Regions from separate parts of the Thauera sp. 27 genome, predicted to be linked through region 2. Evidence: predicted binding sites of a transcription regulator. Region 2 holds the regulator's gene; each other region holds the start of a gene.
The links. Region 2 encodes FNR, which switches genes on or off when oxygen is low (the NO sensors DNR and NnrR bind a similar motif). Its sites were predicted from a motif close to TTGANCTAGNTCAA; they were not measured.

Region 1 (7,288 bases), on a different contig from region 2:
CGCGCCAGGAGCTGCAGCTGGCGACCGTCGCCGCGTTTGCCGAACAGTGGCGCGCAGAGATGCGCCAGCGCGCTGCGCACGCGAACGTGAGCGAACATGAACGGCTGTACGACATGATCCTGCGCCGGGTCGTGTCGGAGGTGAGCCCGCGCTCGGACGCAACCCTGGCTGCGGCGCGCCTGCAGCAGGCCCGTACCGAACTGATCCAGGCCGGCGCCCTGCTCGATAGCGCCCATGCCAGCCTGACGCAGCTGGTCGGTGAGGACGACTTCACCCTGCAGCCGCCGGCGCGCTTGCCGCCCTTGTCGCTGAGCCAGGCCGAGGCGGTGAGGATGGCGGTCGCGCGCTCGCCCGAGCTGAGCCTGCTGCAAGCCCGCATCGATGCCGCGACCGCGCAGGTCGGCGTGAATCGAGCGAGCCTGTTGCCACAGCTGGTGATTGGACATGATCAGCGCATGGGTAGCCTGCTGCCCGGACAGGCGCGGGACTTTACCTATGTGGCGCTGCAGTATCAACCCGGCGCTGGATTGTCTGCGGCGACGGCGATGCAGGCTGCCGTGGCCCGTGCGGAGGGCGCCCGGGATGCGCTGGCCGTCGCCCGCCGCCAGCTCGAGCAACAGGTCGCAACCGACTGGAGCCAGGCCATGGCGCTGCGCGAGCAACTGCCCGCGAGCGCCGAGCTGGTGGGTGCCACGCGTGAGGTGGTGGACTCCTACATCCGTCAATACACCGTGGGGCGCAAGAGCTGGCTAGACGTGCTAAACGCCCAGCGCGAGCTCACCCAGGCCTTATACGGCCAAGCCGATGCGCGCGCTGGCGCACTGCTCAGCACGCTGCGCGTGCTGATTGCGAGCGGCGTGCAGGCCGCAGCGGCGGGCACCGAATGAGCTCGAGCGGCGACGCGCATACGCTACCGGTCCTGCTCGCCCGGCTCGCAGCCCTGGCTGGACAGGCGGTGCCGGTGCATCGCTTCGCCATGCAGCAGGAAACGCACGATGGCATCGCCATCGACTCGCTGCCGCTGCTGCAGCGTGCCGCAGCATGCTGGCAGGCGCGCTTCCCGGCCGGCGAGATCAGGCCGCGGGCGGCGCGCGCGCTGGAGCGCGACGACCTGCCCGCGCTATGGCTCGCGCGCGATGGTGCGCAGCTGTTGCTCGTGCGCGCACGGCTGAGCAATGGCGACCTTGTCGTGGACGATGCGGCCGGCGCACGCGAGGTGTTGACGGCCACCCAGGCCGAGCAGGGCACCGTGCTCTGCCTGAGCACCGGCCATGCCCGCATGGCGCCCACGCAGGCCACGGCGGCCGCGCCGAGCGCGGGCGACTGCTTCGCACGCGCGCTTCGCCGCCACCGGCGAATCTTCGTCGAGGCGGTGTTCGCGACCTTCGTGGTGAGCCTTATCGGCCTGACCTCGGCGATGTACACGATGCAGGTGTATGACCGCGTGGTGCCGACCAAGGGCTATTCGACGCTGTGGGTGCTGACCGTGGGCGTGCTGCTCGCCGTTGGGCTGGAGCTGCTGATGAAGCAGGTGCGGGCGCAGATGGTGGACCGCGCCTCGAAGGCAATCGACGAGGAGTTGTCGGCGGTGTTCTTTGCCAAGGCGCTCGACATCCGCATGGACGCGCGCCCGCGCACTGTCGGCACCTTTGCGGCGCAGATTCGCCAGTTCGAGTCGGTGCGCGCCTTCATGGCCTCATCGACCCTGTTCATCCTGGCCGACGCGCCGTTCGCACTGCTCTTCATCGGCGTGATCGCTCTCATCGCCGGGCCGGTTGCGCTGGTGCCGCTGGTGGTGACCGGGCTGGCGCTCATTGTTGGCCTGGCGTTGCGCGCACCGCTCGAGCGCTTGGCGGCCGCCCACATCGAGGAGTCGAACCGCAAGAACGGCTTGCTCATCGAGGCGGTGGATGGCATCGAGTCGGTCAAGGCGGCGGGCGCCGAGTGGAAGCTGCTCGACCGCTGGCGTGCCTTGACCGCCACCTTGGCCGAGAGTGAGCTGCGCATGCGCCTGCATGGCACTTTCGCGGCCAACCTCACCCAGACCCTGCAGCAGCTGAGCTACGTCGGACTCGTTGCCGCCGGCGCCTACGCGATCACCACCGGGGCATTGACGATGGGCGGGCTGATCGCGTGCACGATCATCAGCGGGCGCGCGTTGGCGCCGCTGGCGCAGATCCCCAACCTGATCGTGCAGTGGAAGCACGCGCGCATCGCGCTACGTGCGCTGGACGCGATCATGGCGCTGCCCGAAGAACGCGACGAGGACCGGCGGCTGGTGGTACCGGAGCAGTGCGAGGGCCGCCTGCGCCTGGACAACGTGGTGTATGGGTTCGGCGATGAGCGCCCGGCGCTGACTGTGCCCGCCCTGAACATTGCCCCAGGTGAGCGCGTGGCGGTGCTGGGGCCCGTGGGGTCGGGGAAGTCGACGCTAATCAAGGTGCTGTCGGGCTTGTACCGACCGCGCTCGGGCTCGGTGTTTCTCGATGACGTGGATGTGAGCCACCTGGCACCGGCATTCGTGCGTGAGCACGTGGGTTACCTGCCGCAGGACGTGAGACTCTTCAACGGCAGCCTGCGCGACAACCTGTGCCTTGGCCTGCCGACGCAGAGCGATAGCCGCATCCTGGAAGTGGCCAACCTGACTGGACTGGCGCAGGTGATCCAGCGCCACCCGCGCGGCCTGGAACTGGAGATCAGCGAAGGCGGCCGGGGCTTGTCGGGCGGGCAACGCCAGCTCGTCGGCCTGACCCGCTTGCTGCTGATGCGGCCACGCGTGCTGTTGCTGGACGAGCCGACGGCCGCGCTCGATGCGCAGCTCGAACTGCTGGTGATGCACAATCTGTTCCGCGCGCTGCCGCGCGAGACCACGATCGTGTTGGTAACCCACAAACCGGCGCTGGTGATGCAGGTCAATCGCGTGATCCTGCTCGAGCACGGCCGTATCCTCACCGACGGCCCACGCGACGAGGTGCTCGCCCGTGCCCGCGAGAAGGCCAGCCAACTCGCCGAACGTGGGCGCAGCGATGGCGCTCCGCCCCCTCCCCTTTCTGCAAGTGCATGAGCATGTTCTGGTTTCTACGTCCGTCCGACCCTGACCACCCGAGTCCCCTCGCCGCCAGCCTTCATGCGCCGCGCACCATCATGTGGGCGACGATCGCCACCGTGGCGGTGTTCCTGGGCTGGGCCTGGGTCGCGGAGCTCGACCAGGTGAGCCGCGCTGCGGGCTCGGTGATCGCCAGCTCACGCACGCAGGTGATCCAGTCGCAGGAAGGCGGCACATTGGACGAGCTGCTGGTACGCGAGGGTGACGTCGTCGAGCGCGGCCAGTTGCTCGCTCGCCTGGAGCGCACCCGCGCCGAAGCGGCCTACCTCGAGACCCGGGCGCGCGCGGCCGGCCTGGCGGCCACGGTCGCTCGGCTGCGCGCCGAGGTGTTCGCCGCCGCGCCGGTGTTCCCGCCCGAGGTGGAAGATTACCCGCAGTTCCGCGACAACCAACTCGCCTTGCTGCGCAAGCGCCGGGCGGCGATCGACGAGGAAATCGGCGCCCTCGAGAGCATGGCCTCGCTGGTGCTCGAAGAGCTGGCGATGAACCGCCCCCTGCTCGCATCCGGGGACGTGAGCCGCAGCGAGGTACTGCGCCTCGAGCGCCAGCTGGCCGAACTCCAGGCCCAGATTACCAACAAGCGCAACAAGTATTTCCAGGACGCGCAGGCGGAGCTGAACAAAGCGCAGGAAGACCTCGCCGGCGTCGAGCAGACCCTCGCTCAGCGTCGTAACGTGCTCGAGCAGACCGAGATCCGTGCCCCCCTGCACGGCGTGGTAAAGAATGTTCGCATCACGACCCTGGGCGGGGTGATCCGCCCAGGCGAGGACATCATGCAGATCGTGCCGCTCGAGGATGACCTGGTGATCGAGGCGCGCCTGAACCCGGCCGACATCGCCTTCGTGCGCCAGGGGCTGCCCACCACCGTCAAGGTGGATGCCTATGACTACACGATTTACGGTGACTTGCCTGGCCGCCTCACTTATATCAGCGCGGACACATTGCGTGAGGACTTGCGCCAGGGCGAACAACCCTACTACCGCATCCTCGTGCGCACCGAGGGTCGCCAGTTCAGCGGCCGACCAGATGCCGACCTGGATATCCTGCCCGGTATGACGGCGACAGTGGAGATCAAGACGGGCTCGAGCACGGTACTTCAATACCTGACAAAGCCTGTCACCAAGACCCTGTCAGAGGCACTTGGCGAGCGCTGAACGCCGAAGCTGTGGCCGACTCGCTCAGTCATATCCCCAGGAACGCATGATCACTGGCATGAGGCGCGGGCGCTGCTCGTGCGCGGCGATCCTGCGCATGCGCGGCTCAATACGCCTGCGGAAGGCGTCGAAGCTCCACCGCCGGACGACGGTAATTGCCTCTTCCCTGAGGTCCTCACTGCACGGCACACGCTCGTACTCGCAGATCTCATGGCGTGCGGGCGCCTCGGCTGGGATGAACAAGGCCGACACCGCTGCATGGGCGTAGGCCAATGCCAAGGAGTCGAAGCGGTTGTCGAGCAACTCCTCGATCCAGTCGAGCCAGAAGTCGACGACGAGGGCCGAAGCAAAGCCACAGCAACACTGCGCCGCCGACGCGACCGTATCCACCGCCAGCAAGGGTCGCACCCCCTCGATCGCGGTTATCAACTGCCGGTCGGCAACCATGAGCGCACCGGCGACCACCGCCCCAGGGTTACCAACAGAGCCCTCGCACAACATCTCGGCAAACTCATGAAAGCTGACGGGGACACCCTGCGGATCGATCGGGGCGCCAGCCATCAGCCGCGCCGCCGCCGCTGCAGCGACGGGCGCGTCGAACTCCTTGCCCAGAATGGTGAGCAAGGCCGACTCGCGAAGCACGAAATTGGGCTCAAGGATGACCCTGTCGATGAAGCTGACCCGCTCCTTCCAGTCCAGACGCGAGCAGAGTACGCCGTAAAGCTGCCCTGCGACGGCCTCCGGCAGCGTGTTGAACGGCGGGGGTAGATCCAGCAGCGCCGAGAGGCAGAGCTCGGTAAAGGCCTCCTTGGACAGGTTGCGCCATGCCCAGGGTTTATGTACCAGTCTCCTGCGTCGCTGCTCATCGAGATCGATGATCATCTGCTCACCTCAAGATCAGCATTTGCCCCAATTCGGGCATTGTGCGAGGGCTGGCGCCAAACATCATCGTGAGATGCGCACACCCCGCAGGCTGCGTATTGTTTACCTTATTCAAGACCCTCGCAACAGCCTGAGAAAAGCTAAACCATACCGGAACTTGCTCAAACGCCAGAATTCGTTCGTCCGTTGATTTTTATCAACTGCAGGCATCGTAACTATTGCTGAAATATGGGTTTACGACCTGTATGCGCCAAGGGTCACGGCGCAGCCCCATTGATCGCACTGTCTTATAATTACCTCTACATCGGAGCGTCTGCACATGAAATACATATTGACCATCTCAATCGCCATCGCGTCGCTTGGCAGCGCCTTTGCAGCCCCCACCGTACGCGATGAGCCGATCCAACCGATCCAGCCCGCCAAGGTGGAGAACCCCGCCAAGGTCGAGTTGGGCAAGAAGCTGTGGTTCGAGCCCCGCCTGTCGATGTCCGGCATCATCTCCTGCAATACCTGTCACAACCTGTCGCGCGGTGGTACCGACAACCTCAAGACCTCGATCGGCCATGGTTGGAAGGCAGGTCCGGTGAACTCGCCGACCGTTCTCAACTCCAGCCTTGCCATCGCCCAGTTCTGGGATGGCCGTGCCGCGAACCTGCAGGAGCAGGCTGCAGGCCCGATCCAGGCCGACATCGAAATGAACATGCCGCACACCCTGGCGCTCGACGTGCTGCAGTCGATCCCGGGCTACGTTGCCGAGTTCAAGGGTGTGTTCGGCAAGGAGCAGATCGACATGGACATGGTGACCAGCGCGATCGCGGCCTTCGAGGAGACCCTCGTTACGCCGAACTCGCGCTTCGACAATTGGCTCAAGGGCGACGACAAGGCACTCGACGCCAAGGAACTCGCCGGCTACACGCTGTTCAAGGAAAGCGGCTGCGTGGCTTGCCACAACGGTCCTGCTGCCGGTGGTACCTCGTTCCAGCGCATGGGCCTGGTCGAGCCGTACCAGTCGACTTCGCCGGCCGAAGGGCGCTCGGCCGTCACGGGGGTTGATGCGGACCGCTTCAACTTCAAGGTGCCGACGCTGCGCAACGTCGAAATGACCTACCCCTACTTCCATGACGGTGAAGCCGCCACGCTGGAGGAAGCGGTGGATATCATGGGGCGCCTGCAGCTTGGTCGTACCTACAACGATGACGAGATCGGCAAGATCGTCGCCTTCCTGAAGACGATGACCGGTGACCAGCCGCAACTCACCATGCCGATCCTGCCGCCGTCGAGCAACGCCACGCCGCGCCCGGATCCCTTCCAGTGAGTAGGCGTCGGGCGGCGGAACACCGCCCGACATATTCGGTGACTGGGCTGCACCGTCCCTGCAGGCTCAGTCACCGCAGGCCATCGTGGATGAGAACTTGAAACCCTGAGGGAGTTAGACCATGTTCCCCGAACATCGTGAATTGATCACCGAGCTCAAGACAAGTGATCGGCATTTCCTGAATCTTTTCGATCGCCACAACGAGCTCGATCAGCGCATCAAGAATTTCGAGATGCATCTGGAGCACCGCACCCACGAGGAGATCGAAGTGCTGAAAAAGGAGAAGCTTCGCCTGAAGGATCAGATCTACGCGATCCTGACGCGCAGCACCGCCGCACGGGAAACGACCGCCTGATTTGCCTCCGTTATCGCCACCCGCTCACCAGACCAAGCCCGAGCGGGCGCTCACAAGCGGCATGTGCGATGCACGGAGCGCCTTGAGCGGATCGAGGGGGCGATCCCTGAAGCGCATCTCGAAGTGCAGATGCACCCCGGTCGACACCCCCGTGCTGCCCATCGTCCCCAGTTCCTGACCCGCAGCAACCCGCTGGCCGTCGCGCACGGCGATGCGCGACAAATGCGCGTATCGCGTCTCGAACCCGAGCGGATGCTCCACGATGACGAGCTTGCCGAAGCCACCGCGTCGACTGGCGAACCTCACCACCCCATCGCCGGCTGAGCGCACGGTCCGGTCGTCAGAGACAAAGTCCGTTCCTTCGTGCGCACCGATCTGTCGCGAGATAGGGTGGCGCCGGACGCCAAAGCCAGAGGTAACCCGCGCGCCACGAACAGGCTCTACGCTTGGGATAGCTGCCAGAAAGGCGCGCAGAT
Region 2 (7,288 bases):
TCTTGCTGTGGGTGAGCACCTTCTGTGTTTCGCTGCCCAGAAGCAGACCTGCGATGCCACGCCGGCCATGGGAGGCCATGAAGATCAAGTCGCAGCCATGGCGATCGGCTGCATCGATGATTGCCTCGTAGGGGACTTCGTTGACGGCAGTGTCCGTGTCCGACGCCACGCCAGCCTCATCTGCGCTGGCCTTGGCCTTGGCCAGGATGGCGTTTGCCTCGGACGCGGCCGATTTTGCGAACTGTTCCGGCGTTGTGGGGTCGATCAGTGCGCCTTCGCCATAAATGGGCATGGGAAAGTCGGGCTGGGCGTAGAAGAAGGTGATGCGCGCTCCGGCGTCCTTGGCGAAGGAGACGGCGCGGGCCACCGTGCTTTCGGACAAGGCCGACCCATCGGTCGGGACCAGGATGTGCTTGAACATGACGGAGACTCCCTGTTGTGTGTCACGATCCGATTATAGCCAGCGCCACGTGCTGAGGGCGCTTGATCGCGATCAAACAGCCTGCGGATTGCTCCGTGATTCTTGTGGCGTGCGTGTAAGGTGCATGCGGGGCGTTGCAAGCAGTACGCATAGGGAGGCTTGTTGACGATGCAACTGACTTTCTACGGCGCCGCTGGCGAGGTGACGGGGTCCTGCCTCAAGGTGGATCATCCTGACGGTGCATTCATCGTCGATTGTGGCTTGTTTCAGGGTGGCAGGCAGGCCGATCGCAAGAACCGGGAGGCGCTCGAATTCGATCTGCGCGAGATCCAGTTTGCGCTCCTTACCCATGCGCATCTAGATCATAGCGGCCTCGTCCCACGGCTCGTTGCCTTGGGTTACCGGGGGCCGATCTACGCTACCGCTGCCACTGTAGACCTCCTGGGCGTCATGTTGATGGACTCGGCCTTCATACAGGAGAAGGAGTCCGAGTGGGCCTTGCGCAATGCGCGCTCGAGGAAGACGCAGCGGTACAGGGAGCTTGCGCCGTTGTATACGGTCGAGCAGGCGCGGGCGAGCCTGGGGCGCTTGCGTGCGATCGAATACGATGTCTGGTTTTCGCCCGCGCCTGGTGTACGCTGCCGGTTTCGCAATGCCGGTCATATCCTGGGCTCGGCGATCATCGAGATCGAGTTCGTCGGTAGCGGGCGCCGCATGGTCGTCTCGGGCGATCTGGGACAGCCCTTGCGGCCTGTCCTGCAGGATCCCGTGCGGGTTACGCGCGCCGACATCGTTTGCGTGGAGTCGACCTACGGTGATCGCGCTCATCGCTCGGTGGGTGACACCTACAAGGAGCTTGCCGATGTGCTCAACACCACGCTCGCACGTGATACGGGCAACGTGATCATTCCGGCCTTCGCAGTGGGGCGAACCCAGGAGATGCTGTTCGTGCTCGCCGATCTTGTCCGTTCCGGGCGGGTGAGCCGGCTCGACGTTGCGGTTGATTCGCCGATGGCCACAGCGGCGACCGAGCTCACCGTTCGCCACCGCGAGCTCTGGGATGACGAGACGCGGGAGCTGTACGACTGGGTGCAGGCCAATGGCGAACGTTTTCGCTTGCGCTTCGTCCAGGATGTCGAGGAATCGATCGCGTTGAACGCCGTGCGTGGCGGGCGCGTGATCATCTCGGCGAGCGGCATGTGCGACGCCGGGCGAATCAAGCACCATCTACGTCATAACCTGGCGCGTACGGAATGCGCGATCGTGATCGTCGGTTTCCAGGCTGCCGGCACGCTCGGTCGCCGGTTGGTCGATGGTGCCAGGCAAGTCACGCTGTTCGGGGAGCGAGTACCCGTTCGCGCGCGCGTGCACACCATCGGTGGCCTGTCCGCGCATGCCGACCGCCCGGCCTTGCTCGACTGGCTGCGCGGTTTCACGCCGCCGCCAACGAGGACTTTCGTCGTCCATGGCGAGGTGCTTGCCGCTGCCGGCCTGGCTTCGGCAGTGGAGGGTGAGCTAGGCTGGAGCGGTGTCGAGGTGGCTGTCGCCCGACGTCCGTACCAGCTCCGATGAATCGTTGCGAGGAGAGCGAAGCACATGACTACACCGGACCGCAGGAGTCGTCCATCGTCGCACCCGAGGGCGACGCGCGGGCGTGCCAATGAATTGCTGCGTCGACTGCACGACAAGGTGGAGGGGTCTGTCGATCCGCTCGGCATGACCGCGCCCATAGTCCACGCGCAGCTTGCCTGGATGGCGCATCCACAGGAGCTGAGCGAGCACCTGCTGAGTCTCTCGCGCGACCTTTTCCGGCTGCAGATGCACACGTGGGATCGCATGCGCGGCATTCCGAGCGAGGATCCGATCAGCCCGAATGCCGATGATGCGCGCTTCTCGGATCCTGCCTGGACCGAGCGCCCGACCTGGGACCTGATCAAGGAGTGGTACCTCGCCTTCACCCGCCATACGCAGGACATGCTCTACGAGACGCCGGGGCTGTCGAACAAGGAGCGCAGGCGCGCAGCCTTCTGGTGGCGGAAATGGCTCAATGCGGTTGCGCCGACCAACTTCTTCTGGACCAACCCTGTTGCGCTCAGGCGCGCGATCGAGACCAATGGCGACAGCCTGAGGCGTGGCTTCGAGAACTGGCTCGCCGACCTGCAGGCCGGCAACGTTCGCATGACGAGCCCGGATGACTTCCGTGTGGGCGAGAATCTCGCCACCACGCCTGGTGCCGTGATCTACCGCAACAGGTTGCTCGAGGTGATCCACTATGCCCCGACCCAGAAGCGCGTGCGTGCCGAGCCCGTGGTGATCATCACGCCCTGGATCAACAAGTTCTACGTGCTCGATCTGGTGCCGCGAAAGAGCATGATCCGCTTCCTGCTCGATCAGGGGCTCGACGTGTTCATCACCAGCTGGAAGAACCCTGATGCCAGCATGAGCGAGGTGGGCTTCGATGACTACCTGATCGAGGGCATCGACGAGATCGTCCGTCAGGCGCGCGCCTTCACGGGCGCCGCAAAAGTGCATGCCGCCGGCTATTGCATTGGCGGCACCGCACTGGCGATGTACATGGCGTGGGCGAACCGGCGCTATGGTGAGGCCGAGATGCCGGTCGCCGACTGGACCTTGTTTACGACGCTGGTCGACTTCCACAAACCAGGCGACATCGAGGTCTTCATCGATGAGAGCAGCATCCGCTACCTGACCGAGCAGATGGCTCGCAAGGGCTACCTGGACGGCAAGGAGATGGCCGCCTCGTTCAGGCTGCTGCGCTCCAACAGCCTGATCTGGCATTACGTCGTGCATGGCTGGCTGTACGGAGAGTCACCGCCGCCATTCGACGTGCTGTTCTGGAACATGGATACCACCCGCATGCCGTACCGCATGCATGCCTGGTATTTGCGCGAACTCTACCTGCACAACAAGTTGATCCAGCCAGGGGCCTTGCAGGTCGCCGGTGAGGCGCTCGACCTCGCGGCCGTTTCGCAGCCGCTCTATGCGGTTGCGGCCGAGGACGATCACATCGCGCCGTGGCTGCAAACCTTCAAAGTGGTGCATCACGTTGGCGGACCGGTGCGGCAGGTATTGTCGAGTTCCGGGCATATCCTGGGCATCGTCAATCCCGTCGTCGACCCGCCCAAGCGCCACTACTGGGTCGAAGCCAGCACACGCGACGATACGCCGGAAACCTGGCGTCAGCGCGCCAAGCGTTGCGAGGGGAGCTGGTGGGAAGATTGGATGCGCTGGCTCAAGCCACGCTGCGGCGCGCTCGTGGCGGCGCGCCCGGTGTCGACCGAGGCTTTTCCCGCGCTTGCCGATGCGCCAGGGCAGTACGTGCTCGAGCCCTGAACGGCTACCGTGCTGCAACGGCCTCAGGCGTTGTGCCGTGCCAGGCGTGCAGGGTCGTGCAGGGTGATGCGCTTGCCCTGCACGCTGATCAGGCCTGCTTCGCTGAGGTCATGGAAGATTCGCGACAGCGTCTCGGGGGTCAGGTTGAGGCGCGAGGCGATCACCTGCTTGCTGGTGGGAAGCGCAATCTCGCATGGCGTGTCGCTGTCCGCCACCTGCAGCAGGTAGCCGATGACGCGCTGCATGCTCGAGCGCAGCGAGTAGGTTTCGACGTCCTGGATCAGGCTGTGCAGACGAATCGCCATGCCGGCCAGCAGTTTGTGAGCGAAGGTCGAATCCTGGTCGATGAGTTCGGTCACGACCGCCTGGCCGACATGGATCAGCACCGTGTCGCACAAGGCCTCCGCAAAGACCGGGTAGGGGTGGTTCATGAACATCACCGCCTCGCCGAAGCTCTGCATCGCACCCACGATCTCGACCACCTTCTCGGTGCCCTGTGGCGACGAGAAGGCCAGCTTGATCTGGCCCGATACGACGAAATAGAAGCCGTGGGGCTGGTCGCCGCGCTGGAACAGCACTTCGCCCCTGCCGACATGCCGATCGCGGGTGTAGCGCGACACACGCTGGATATCCGACTCCGACAACTCACTGAACAGCGGGATGCGATGCAGCAGGGCAGGGATGTCGACATGGGGGTGCTGGGACATTGCTTTGGCTCCGGAACGATTCGTAATCTTACCCGAGACGGGCGACAATACCTGTCGCCCCGAGACCGGCAGCTTGCCAGCCCTTGCAAGGAAAAAGGATGTACTACGCGATCAAACACCTTCACGTCGTCTGCGTCGTGCTCAGCGCAGCGGGTTTCCTGCTGCGCGGCATGTGGATGCTGACGGGCAATCCGATGCTCTCGCACCGGCTCACCCGTGTGTTGCCGCACATCATCGACAGCCTGCTGCTGCTGTCAGCGATCACGCTGGCGGTCATGATCGCGCAGTACCCGTTTGCCGCCGACTGGGTGACCGCCAAGGTCGGTGGCCTGGTTGCATACGTGCTGCTTGGCACGCTTGCACTCAAGCGCGGCCCGACCAAGCCGGTGCGTGCGGGCGCCTTTGCGGCCGCCCTGTCCGTGTACGTATGGATCGTGTCGGTCGCCTTCACCAAGAATCCCGCAGGCTTCCTTGCCTGAACAATGGCGGCCGTCGAGGCGGGGCGGCCAGCGTCAGCGCGCGCCGTGCTGGTGCTGGATCAGGCGCTTGAGCCCGGTGGGATCGAGCAACTGCACGTGCTTCTGTTGCACCGAGATCAGCCCTTCGTCCTGGAAGCGGGAGAAAGCGCGAGACACCGTCTCGAGCTTGAGCCCCAGGTAGGAACCGATCTCCTCGCGCGTCATGCGCAGGTGGAATTCCTGCGCCGAGAAGCCGCGCGCATTGAAGCGCTGCGACATGTTGAGAAGGAACGCCGCCAGCCGTTCCTCGGCGCGCATCGAACCGAGGAGCATCATCACGCCGTGGTCGCGCACGATCTCGCGGCTCATCACCTTGTGGAACTGCAGTTGCAGGCCTTCCACTTCGTGTGACATCTGCTCGAGCTTGTCATAGGCGATCACGCAGACCTCGCTGTCCTCGAGGGCGATCGCATAGCAGGTATGCGACTCTGCACTGATGCCGTCGAGGCCGAGAATCTCTCCGGTCATCTGGAAGCCGGTCACCTGATCGCGGCCGTCTTCGAGCAGCACGTCGGTCTTGAACGAACCGGCGCGGATGGCGTAGATCGCCTCGAACGGATCGCCCGCACGATACAGGCTTTGCTGGCGCTTGACCTTGCGCCGCGCGCCAACGAGTTCGTCCAGGCGGTTCAACTCGCTGTCGGACATCCCGAAGGGCAGGCACAACTCGACCAGGTTGCACTGCGAACAGGCAGACTTGAGCCCGTTCACGGTAATTGGCACGCTCGCCCTCATCTGCACGATAATCCTGCTTCCCCGACAAAAGACGCCAGACCTGGCTCAGGAGTGGTTCGATCGGGCAACACATCACGCCCGTTGACCCACGTCAACCAAAAAAACGCGGCGATCTGCCATTGTTTGGCACACACTGCCGCAGCAAGATCATGACAAGCCAGAACCAACTCATCTTCGATCCGCAACTCATCCGCCGATTCGACATCAACGGACCGCGCTACACGTCCTATCCGACAGCGGACCGCTTCGTCGAGGCCTTCAACGCCGATGCGCTCAAGGCCTGGCTCGCAAAAAGGGCGGTCGGCGGCGTCAGCAAACCGCTCTCATTATACTTCCACATCCCCTTCTGTAACACGATCTGCTATTACTGTGCCTGCAACAAGATCATCACCAAGGATCATGGGCGCTCGGCCAAGTATCTGAAATACCTGGCCAAGGAGATCGCGATGCAGGCGGAATGCCTGGAGGGCAGCCGCCAGGTCACGCAGCTCCACCTCGGTGGGGGAACGCCGACCTTCCTGTCGCATGACGAGATGCGCGAGCTCATGGCCGCGGTGCGCGAACACTTCACGCTTGTTCCCAATGGCGAATACTCGATCGAGGTCGACCCGCGCAAGGTCGACTTCGACACCGTGAAACTGCTCGCCGAGCTTGGCTTCAACCGCATGAGCGTTGGCGTGCAGGACTTCGCCGAAGATGTGCAGGCGGCGGTAAACCGCATCCAGAGCTATGACGAGACCAAGCTCGTCATCGACGCGGCACGTGCCACGGGCTTCAAGTCCGTGAGCATGGACCTGATCTACGGTCTGCCCAAGCAGAACGTGATCAGCTTCAACCGTACCCTCGAGCAGGTGCTGGAGATCTCGCCCGATCGCATCTCTCTCTACAGCTATGCCCACCTGCCGGGCCTGTTCAAGCCGCAGCGCCGCATCAACAGCGGCGACATGCCCACTGCAGACACCAAGCTGCAGTTGCTGCAGCTCGGCATCCGTCGCCTTACCGAGGCCGGCTACGTCTATATCGGCATGGACCACTTCGCCAAGCCGGATGACGAACTCACCGTTGCCCAGCGCCAGGGCCGTCTGCACCGCAACTTCCAGGGCTACTCCACCCAGGCCGAGTGCGATCTGCTTGCCTTCGGCGTATCGGCAATCGGCAAGATCGGTCCGGTGTACGCGCAGAACGTCAAGACGCTCGACGAGTACTACGATGCGCTCGACCGTGACGAGCTGCCGGTCCTGCGTGGCATCGAACTTACCGCCGACGACCTGTTGCGGCGTTCGATCATACAGGCGCTGATGTGCCACTTCGAGCTGTCCATGCAGTCGATCGAGATCGCCCACCTGATCGACTTCCGCTCCTATTTCGCCGAGGAACTTGCCGACCTGCAGGAGATGCAGAAGGCCGGGCTGGTGAAGATCGAGGGCGACTGGATCAGCGTCGAGCCTGCTGGTCGCCTGCTGGTGCGCGGTGTCGCCATGGTGTTCGACCGCTATCTGCGCGCAGACCGTGAGCGCGCGCGCTACTCCAGGGTGATCTGAGTCACGCGATCG
Region 3 (7,288 bases), on a different contig from region 2:
CGCGGCCAGTGCGCTCGCGCCCAAGCGTCGGGGCGCAAACACGGCGCCAATGCGGCTCACCACGCCCTTGGTACGCAACTCACCGTAGGCATCGATCACATCCCCCTCGTCCATGCCGACGGCCGCAGCGATCCGTGCGAACGGCCGGCTCTCGAGCGGGAAGTCGCGCTGCCAGTCGTTGAGCAGGCGCAGTCCGATGTCGCCGACGCCCGCGGGCAGGCAAAGCTTGCGCGGCATCAGAACCCCGTGCGCGCCGCGCGCGTCGTGAAGAAAATGCCGCTAGGGCTCAACGAATCGAAGCCGCCGATGGGCGTCTTGGTGGCCGTGTCGTAGATCACCACGCGATTGTCATCGCGCGCGGACAGCCACACCTCGTGCCCTTTGGAGAGGAACTCCATATGAAGAATGCCGCGCCCGGGCTGGAGGGTATGGGTGACCTGGCCGCTGACGGTGTCGATCACCTGCACCCAGCCATTGTCGGGAAACGCGAAGTTGACCCAGATCTCGCGACCGTCGGGGCGTGCCATTGCGAACACCGGCTGGCTCTTGACCGGGATGCGCCCGACTTCCTGCCAGGTCGTGGTGTCGACCACCAGCACCTCATGACGCCCGATCGCCGGCAGGTAGGCACGCCCTCCGGCCACCGACCACCCACGCAGGTGCGGCATCTTGAAGACCGGCAGCGGCTGCTCACCCCGGCCATAGCCGTCGAGGATCTTGCTGCTGCCCTTGTCCAGGTTCCACAGATCGACCAAGGCCAGGCCGTCCTCCCCGAACAGGCCAGCGATGTAATGGCGGCCGTTGGGCGTCACCAGCGCATCGTAGGGCTGGTTACCACCCGCGAAGCGTTGCGTGACCGGATTGCGCGGATCGGCGAAGTCGGTGATGCGGATCTCTCCCGCCTCGAACAGCGCATAGATGAAGCGCTTGCCCGACAGGTCGGCAAGGCCCACCACCTTGGAGCGACGACCGTCCTCGGTGGTGGCTGGCACGTCGGCGACCAATTCGAGCGTATGTGCATCGAAGGCCTTGATCCCGCCAGGCTCATAGTTCTGCACCACCACGAGGCTGCCGTCGTGCGAGATCGAACCGCCGATGGCGTTGCCCGCCTGGACGACGCGGCCGGCGATCCTGGCCTCGAGCAGGTCGACCTTGGTCAGACCACCGTCGCGCCCGAAGACATACGCATAACGCGCATCGCGCGAGAACACCACCGAGGCGTGCGACAGGTCGCCAAGGCCTTCTACGGTGGCGAGTACGCTGCGCCCGCTTGTCTCGACGATCTTGACCCGTCCGTCCGCGCGCTCGATGACGACGCCGAGGTCGCCCGTGCCGCGCAGCGCAGCGGGCGGCGTCGACGCGCAGGCTGAAAGGAGGAACACCATTGCGGAGAGCACGACACCCCACAGGACGGGCGGTGCGAGGCGAGGTTTCTGCGATGACATGCGGACTCCGTCAATCAAGCTCGGGCGCGATACGCGAACGAGGGTGGAATTGGAATGTTGAGGAAGCTGGAGAAAACGAAATGGGCGAGCGGCCTTGAAGAACTGCCACGGCCGACTGACCAAGGCACTGCGCCGGCGCTCCGCGAGTGGATCAGTTCCGCGCCTGAACGGGCGGCAAACCGGTGTCAGGCGGGAATCCGCGCATCAACTGATCGACGATCCACTCGGCCTCGGACTCGGTCACGATGCCTCGGAACGGTGGCATGGGGGTGCCCGGGCGCCCGCCGATGATGGTGGCCACCATGCTCTCGGCAGGCTTGTCCGCCATGGCTTCGATCGTAAGTGCGGGCCCCAGCCCGCCATTGAGGGTCAGGCCATGACAGGACCCACAGTCCTGGCGGACGATGTGCACGAGTTCGCGGGCACGCTCGGCATCGGGCGGCGCCGGCTGAGACTCGTTGGCCGCAGCAAACGCGGAGACCAACGCGGCGCCGATGAACACGGCAACATGGGCGACAAGGGGCGGTAGTTTCATCTCGTTCTTCCGACGGTCGATCAGTCGGAAACAGGATGAACCTTCGCCCCTTCATTAACCTTGACTCGAATCAACCCCACGGAATGTGAGGTTGTCGTGTCCCTGCGGCGCGCCTCAGTCCTCGACGATGACCACGCCGAGCATCTCCGGGTGCGGCCCGCAGCGGTATTCGAAGCGCCCAGCCTGCTCGAAGCGGTGCGACCAGCGCTCCCCGGGGAAGAAGCGCTCGGACTCCTGGTTCGCAGCGATGAAGTACACCGAGTGGCTGACGCGCTTCTCCTGATTCACCCAGACCACGGTGTCGCCCGTCTTCACGCGCAACTCCATCGGCGTGAACGCGTAGCTCTCGATCAGGACTTCGTGCTCGGCTGCCATCGCCGGTGCCGAGATACCGACCGCAAACAGCACTGCGCCCGCCACCGCCCGCCATGAACGCATCATCATGATCACCACTCCTTGATCAAAAACCCGTGGCGGCAAGCGATGCGCGTCCGGGCTCACCAACAAACAGGCGGAAACCCGGGCACCCCCGGATTTCCGCCTGAGCCATGGCCGGTACTACCTCGGCGCAGTACCGAGGGTCGAGCCTTACTGCTTGGCCGCCTTCACATCGCCATCGGCATCCACACCCAGCTTGTAGCCGAGCGAGACGTGATGGTAGCGACCAGCCGAGTTGTCGTTGTGGATGGCAAAGCCGAAGTTGTAGCTCTTGCCGGACTCGAGCGTGACGTCGCCCTCGCCGCCCGCGAGCTTGCGGGTGAACACCACCGACCAGGTGTCGCCGTCCTGCTTGCCCTCGGCGCTCACCAGCGCCGTACCGCCTTCCATCACGCGGGTGTCGGCGACGTGGCCATTGAAGCCCTTGTTCTCGCCGCTGCGCCACTGGTAGAGGTCGTAGAACTTGCCTTCGGCAACCGAGCCACCCTTGACGTACTTCTTCTTGGCGTCATCCGCACCCGGCATGGTGCGCGAATCCTGGTGGCAGGTGGCCCAGCAGCCACTCTGGTCGGCAAGCTCGACCTTGCCACCCGACTCGAGCATGAAGGCGATCTTGACCGGGTTGGCCTCGTCCATCTTGGCCGCGCCGGAGGCGGCAGGCTGCTTCCAGGAGAAGCGCAGGTAGAGGTTCTCGCCGTCATGCGCAGCCTGGACCTTGACCGGGATGGCCGGCGCCTTGCCTGGGATGGGGTTCGGCTCGAGCTTCTGGCCGCTGGCGATCTTCTTGCCCATGTCGGCCGCTTCGTCGCTGTGACAATCGGCACAGGTTTCACCCTTGCGCAATGCACGGGCGCCACCGTGCTCGGTACCCTTCTGAATCCACTCCAGCGGTGACACGCCGGGGTAGAACAGGGTGATGTCCTTGGCCTCGACCTTGCCCCAGTCCGGTGCGGCGGCAAAGGCGCCGCCAGCGCCAAGGGCAAGGAGTGCGCCCACGGCGCCGGCAATCATCGTCTTCTTCATCGTCATTCCCTCACTGTGCTTGGGTTGGCCTGTGCTGCACGAGGAGGCTCACTCCTCGTCTTCCTCGGTCATGCCTTCGGGCTTGTGGTGCGCGATACCCTTGTGGCAGTCGATGCAGGTCATCTTGTCCTCGAGCGCCATCTCGTGCTGCTTGCGCGCACGCTGCTTCTGGGACTCCTTGTTCATGCTGTCGAAGCTGTGGCAGTTGCGGCATTCGCGCGAATCGTTTGCCTTCATGCGCGCCCATTCGCGGCGTGCCAGTTCCAGGCGCTTGGCCTCGAACTTCTCGCGGGTGTCGATGGTGCCGGTGATCTTGCCCCAGACTTCGCGCGAAGCCTGGATCTTGCGGATCATCTTGTAGGTCCAGTCCTTCGGCACGTGGCAATCGGAACATACGGCGCGCACGCCGGTCCGGTTGCTGTAGTGGATGGTCTCCTTGTACTCCATGTACACGTTGTCATGCATTTCGTGGCAGGAGATACAGAACTTCTCGGTGTTGGTGGCCTCCATGGCGGTGTTGAAGCCGCCCCAGAACAGGATGCCTACGACAATACCGACAGCGAGAAGACCGCCCAGCGACTTCTTCGAGGGGCGGCGCAGGCGGGCCATGAGGCCGCCGGATTGTTCTTGTTTGGTGTTGCTGTCTCGATCTGACATGGAGCTTTTACCCTTCGGACCCCCGCGCCGAAGCGCGGGGGGTTTTCAGGCTACGATCGAACCGGTCGATCAGTAGATGTCGAACTGCGTGTTATAGACGTTGAACTTGCCGGTCGGCGTCACCATCTCGGGCGAGGTGATGACCTTCTTCAGCTGGAGCGTCTTGTCGTCGTAGATCACGATGGCCGACTGGTCGGTCTTGCCGCCCCACAGCGAGATCCACACTTCGTCACCGGCCTCGTTGTACTCGGGGTGGGTGGCGCGACGGATCGCCTTGCTTTCCGGCAGGCCGGAATCCTTGGCGACGTCCAGACGCTTCGGCTCCTTCGACAGGTCGGTCAGGTCATACACGTACACCGATTCGGCGATCTCACGCTCCGGGTTCATCGGTGCGTCAGCCCACAGGTTCTTCGACTTCGGATGCGTCTTGACGAACAGGTTGCCAGCGCCCGGCATCTTGAGTTCCTGGACGACCTTCCAGTTGTGCTCCTTGAACTTGGCGAACTTCTTGTCGTCGTGCGCGGTCGAGATCAGCGAAACCACGTCGTCACCCAGGTGACCCGTTGCCCACACCGGACCGAACTGCGGATGCACGAAGTTGGCGCCACGACCCGGGTGCGGGATCTTCGCGGTATCAACCAGCGCGGCCAGCTTGCCATCCTTGGTATCAACCGCGGCCACCTTGTTGGAGGCGTTGGCAGCAACCAGGAAGTAGCGCTTGCTCATGTCCCAGCCGCCGTCGTGCAGGAACTTGGCGGAGTTGATCGTGGTGGTCTTCAGGTTGTTGATGTCGGTGTAGTCGACCAGCAGGATCATGCCGGTTTCCTTCACGTTCACAACCCACTCGGGCTTGATGTGCGAGGACACGATCGAAGCCACGCGCGGCTCGGGGTGGTAGTCGCCATCGACGGTCTGGCCGCGGGTCGAGACGATCTTGTACGGCTCAAGCGTCTCGCCGTCCATGATCGAGTACTGGGGCGGCCAGTAGGTACCGCCAATCAGGTACTTGTCCTCGTAGCCCTTGAACTTCGAGGTATCAACCGAGCGCGCGTCCGAACCGAGGCGGATGGTCGCCACGGTGGTCGGCTCTTCGAACCACATGTCGATGATGGTGGTCAGGCCGTCGCGACCAACCGTATACACATAGCGACCCGAGGCCGACAGGCGCGAGATGTGCACCGCGTAGCCGGTGTCGAGAATCTTCCAGATCTGGTGCGTGTCACCGTCGATCAGCGCCAGCTTGCCCGCGTCGCGCAGCGTGACTGCGAACACGTTCTTCAGGTTGATCTTGTTCATCTGCTTGGTCGGACGCTGATCAACCGGAACCAGAAGCTTCCAGCTGTCCTTCATGTCCTTGAGCGAGAACTCGGGCGGAATCGGCGGCTCGACCTGGATGTAGCGCGCCATCAGGTTGATTTCTTGCGGCGTGAGGATGTCGTCGTAGTTGACCATGCCGCCTTCGGTACCGTAGGCGATGATCTTCTCGAGACGGTCGGTGCCCAGCTTGAGGGTGCCGCCTTCCATCTTCGTGCCGTCGGGCATGGTCTTGCTCCAGGCCGGCTCGAGGTTCTTGCCGGTGGCGCCCTTGCGCAGCACGCCGTGGCAGCCGGCACAGCGCTCGAAGTAGATCAGCTTGCCCTGCTCCATTTCCTCGGCAGTCAGCTTGGGGGCTTCCTGCGCCCAGGCGCTGCTCATCGCCAGCGGCAGGATTGCCATGGCGAGCGTTTTACCGATCAAGCTCTTGTTTTGCATTTCCCTCTCCTTTACGACACGGGATGTGAAACAACACGGTGACGGCAGTATGGTTTTCGAGGCAGTTCGTGATCCTTGATGTGAATTAATTTTCCACATGAGGCGTAAGGATAAAGTTGCGACACGGTCGAAACCCTTCCTGTACAGGGGGTTTATGGCCCGAAGAAAGCCCGTTGCATGACACGGGCAGGTGCCCGGAAAGCCGCTCCGGCACCGATCTCGCAAGCACAGACTGCCCCTAATACACGCCTCGCCGGAGTCACAACCATGCATGCAGCTCACCACACTCCCACCGCCGCGCTGGCAAGCCGTCGCACGAGCCGCTCATCCCGGGCACCCGGCGACAACCCGGCACGAAGCCGCGGCGGCGACTCGTCGGGTGCGGCACCCGCATCCCTGGACCAGGCGCCACCGGCAGTCGGCAAGGTGCATCTGGTGGGCGCAGGTCCCGGCGACCCCGAGCTGCTCACGCTCCGGGCTGCCCGCCTGATCGCCAACGCCAAGGCGGTCGTATATGACCACCTCGTCGGCGACGCCATCGTGGCCCTCATCCCGCCTACGGCACGCCGTGTCTATGCCGGGAAGGAAGCCGGCAACCATGCACTGCCGCAGCATGCAATCAACCAGTTGCTCGTCGACCTGGCACGCGAGGGCCTGGACGTCGTGCGTCTCAAAGGAGGAGACCCCTTCATCTTCGGTCGCGGCGGCGAGGAGATGCAGGCGGTACAGGCGGCCGGAATCCGCTGCGAGATCGTGCCTGGAATCACCGCGGCGGCAGGTGCGGCATCCTGTACGGGGATTCCTCTTACCCACCGTGAACACGCCCAGACCCTGGTGTTCGCGACCGGCCACCTCAAGGACGGCACGGTCGATCTCGACTGGCCGGCGCTTGCGCGCCCGCGTCAGACCCTGGTGATCTACATGGGGCTGGGCGCGCTCGAGGCGATCTGCACACAACTGATTGCCCACGGGCTGCCGGCAACGACACCCGCCGCGGTGATCCACGCCGCCACCACCCCAGCCCAGTGCGGGGTGCATAGCACCCTTGCCGACCTGCCCAATGACGTTCGCGAGCGCGGCATTCGCGCGCCGGCACTGATCATGGTCGGCGAGGTCATCTCCATCGACCCGGGCATGCTGCTCACCCAGACGCTTGCAACCACCGCCTGATACAAGCACAAGCGCGGCGGGGTCTCCATGATGCGGGTGGGGTTATAATGACAACCCCATCGACTGCAATCAGGACCGCCCGCGCATGGCCGAAGAAAACCAGTTTTTCCGTCCGATCAGGGATTTCTGCCAGCGCAACGTGGTGACCTGTGCCGCGGCCGACGGCGTCGTCGATGTCGTCGCGCGCATGCGCGAGCGCAATATCTCGAGTGTCGTCGTCGTCGGCGATGGCCGCCCGCTGGGCATCCTGACCGACCGCGACCTGCGC

Region 1: the regulator FNR is predicted to act here: its motif matches at 5,329-5,342, upstream of B447_RS04400 (cytochrome-c peroxidase).
Region 3: the regulator FNR is predicted to act here: its motif matches at 5,926-5,939, upstream of B447_RS00515 (nitrite reductase).

What each region holds. Positions count from the first base shown of each region.
Region 1 covers NZ_AMXB01000006.1:44,706-51,993, reverse strand. Annotated here, with positions in the region: gene B447_RS04420 (TolC family protein) at 1-887, shown strand, start outside; gene B447_RS04415 (type I secretion system permease/ATPase) at 884-3,064, shown strand; gene B447_RS04410 (HlyD family type I secretion periplasmic adaptor subunit) at 3,067-4,260, shown strand; gene B447_RS04405 (hypothetical protein) at 4,285-5,142, opposite strand; gene B447_RS04400 (cytochrome-c peroxidase) at 5,462-6,457, shown strand; gene B447_RS04395 (YdcH family protein) at 6,579-6,812, shown strand; gene B447_RS22040 (M23 family metallopeptidase) at 6,837-7,288, opposite strand, start outside.
Region 2 covers NZ_AMXB01000010.1:34,586-41,873, reverse strand. Annotated here, with positions in the region: gene B447_RS07115 (universal stress protein) at 1-421, opposite strand, end outside; gene B447_RS07110 (MBL fold metallo-hydrolase RNA specificity domain-containing protein) at 590-1,993, shown strand; gene B447_RS07105 (PHA/PHB synthase family protein) at 2,138-3,775, shown strand; gene B447_RS07100 (Crp/Fnr family transcriptional regulator) at 3,799-4,482, opposite strand; gene B447_RS07095 (SirB2 family protein) at 4,581-4,961, shown strand; gene fnr (fumarate/nitrate reduction transcriptional regulator Fnr) at 4,995-5,735, opposite strand; gene hemN (oxygen-independent coproporphyrinogen III oxidase) at 5,885-7,276, shown strand.
Region 3 covers NZ_AMXB01000001.1:167,569-174,856, reverse strand. Annotated here, with positions in the region: gene ahbB (siroheme decarboxylase subunit beta) at 1-237, opposite strand, end outside; gene B447_RS00540 (cytochrome D1 domain-containing protein) at 237-1,445, opposite strand; gene B447_RS00535 (c-type cytochrome) at 1,597-1,980, opposite strand; gene B447_RS00530 (cupredoxin domain-containing protein) at 2,095-2,424, opposite strand; gene B447_RS00525 (ethylbenzene dehydrogenase-related protein) at 2,569-3,447, opposite strand; gene B447_RS00520 (NapC/NirT family cytochrome c) at 3,490-4,050, opposite strand; gene B447_RS00515 (nitrite reductase) at 4,168-5,850, opposite strand; gene cobA (uroporphyrinogen-III C-methyltransferase) at 6,118-7,020, shown strand; gene B447_RS00505 (DUF294 nucleotidyltransferase-like domain-containing protein) at 7,106-7,288, shown strand, end outside.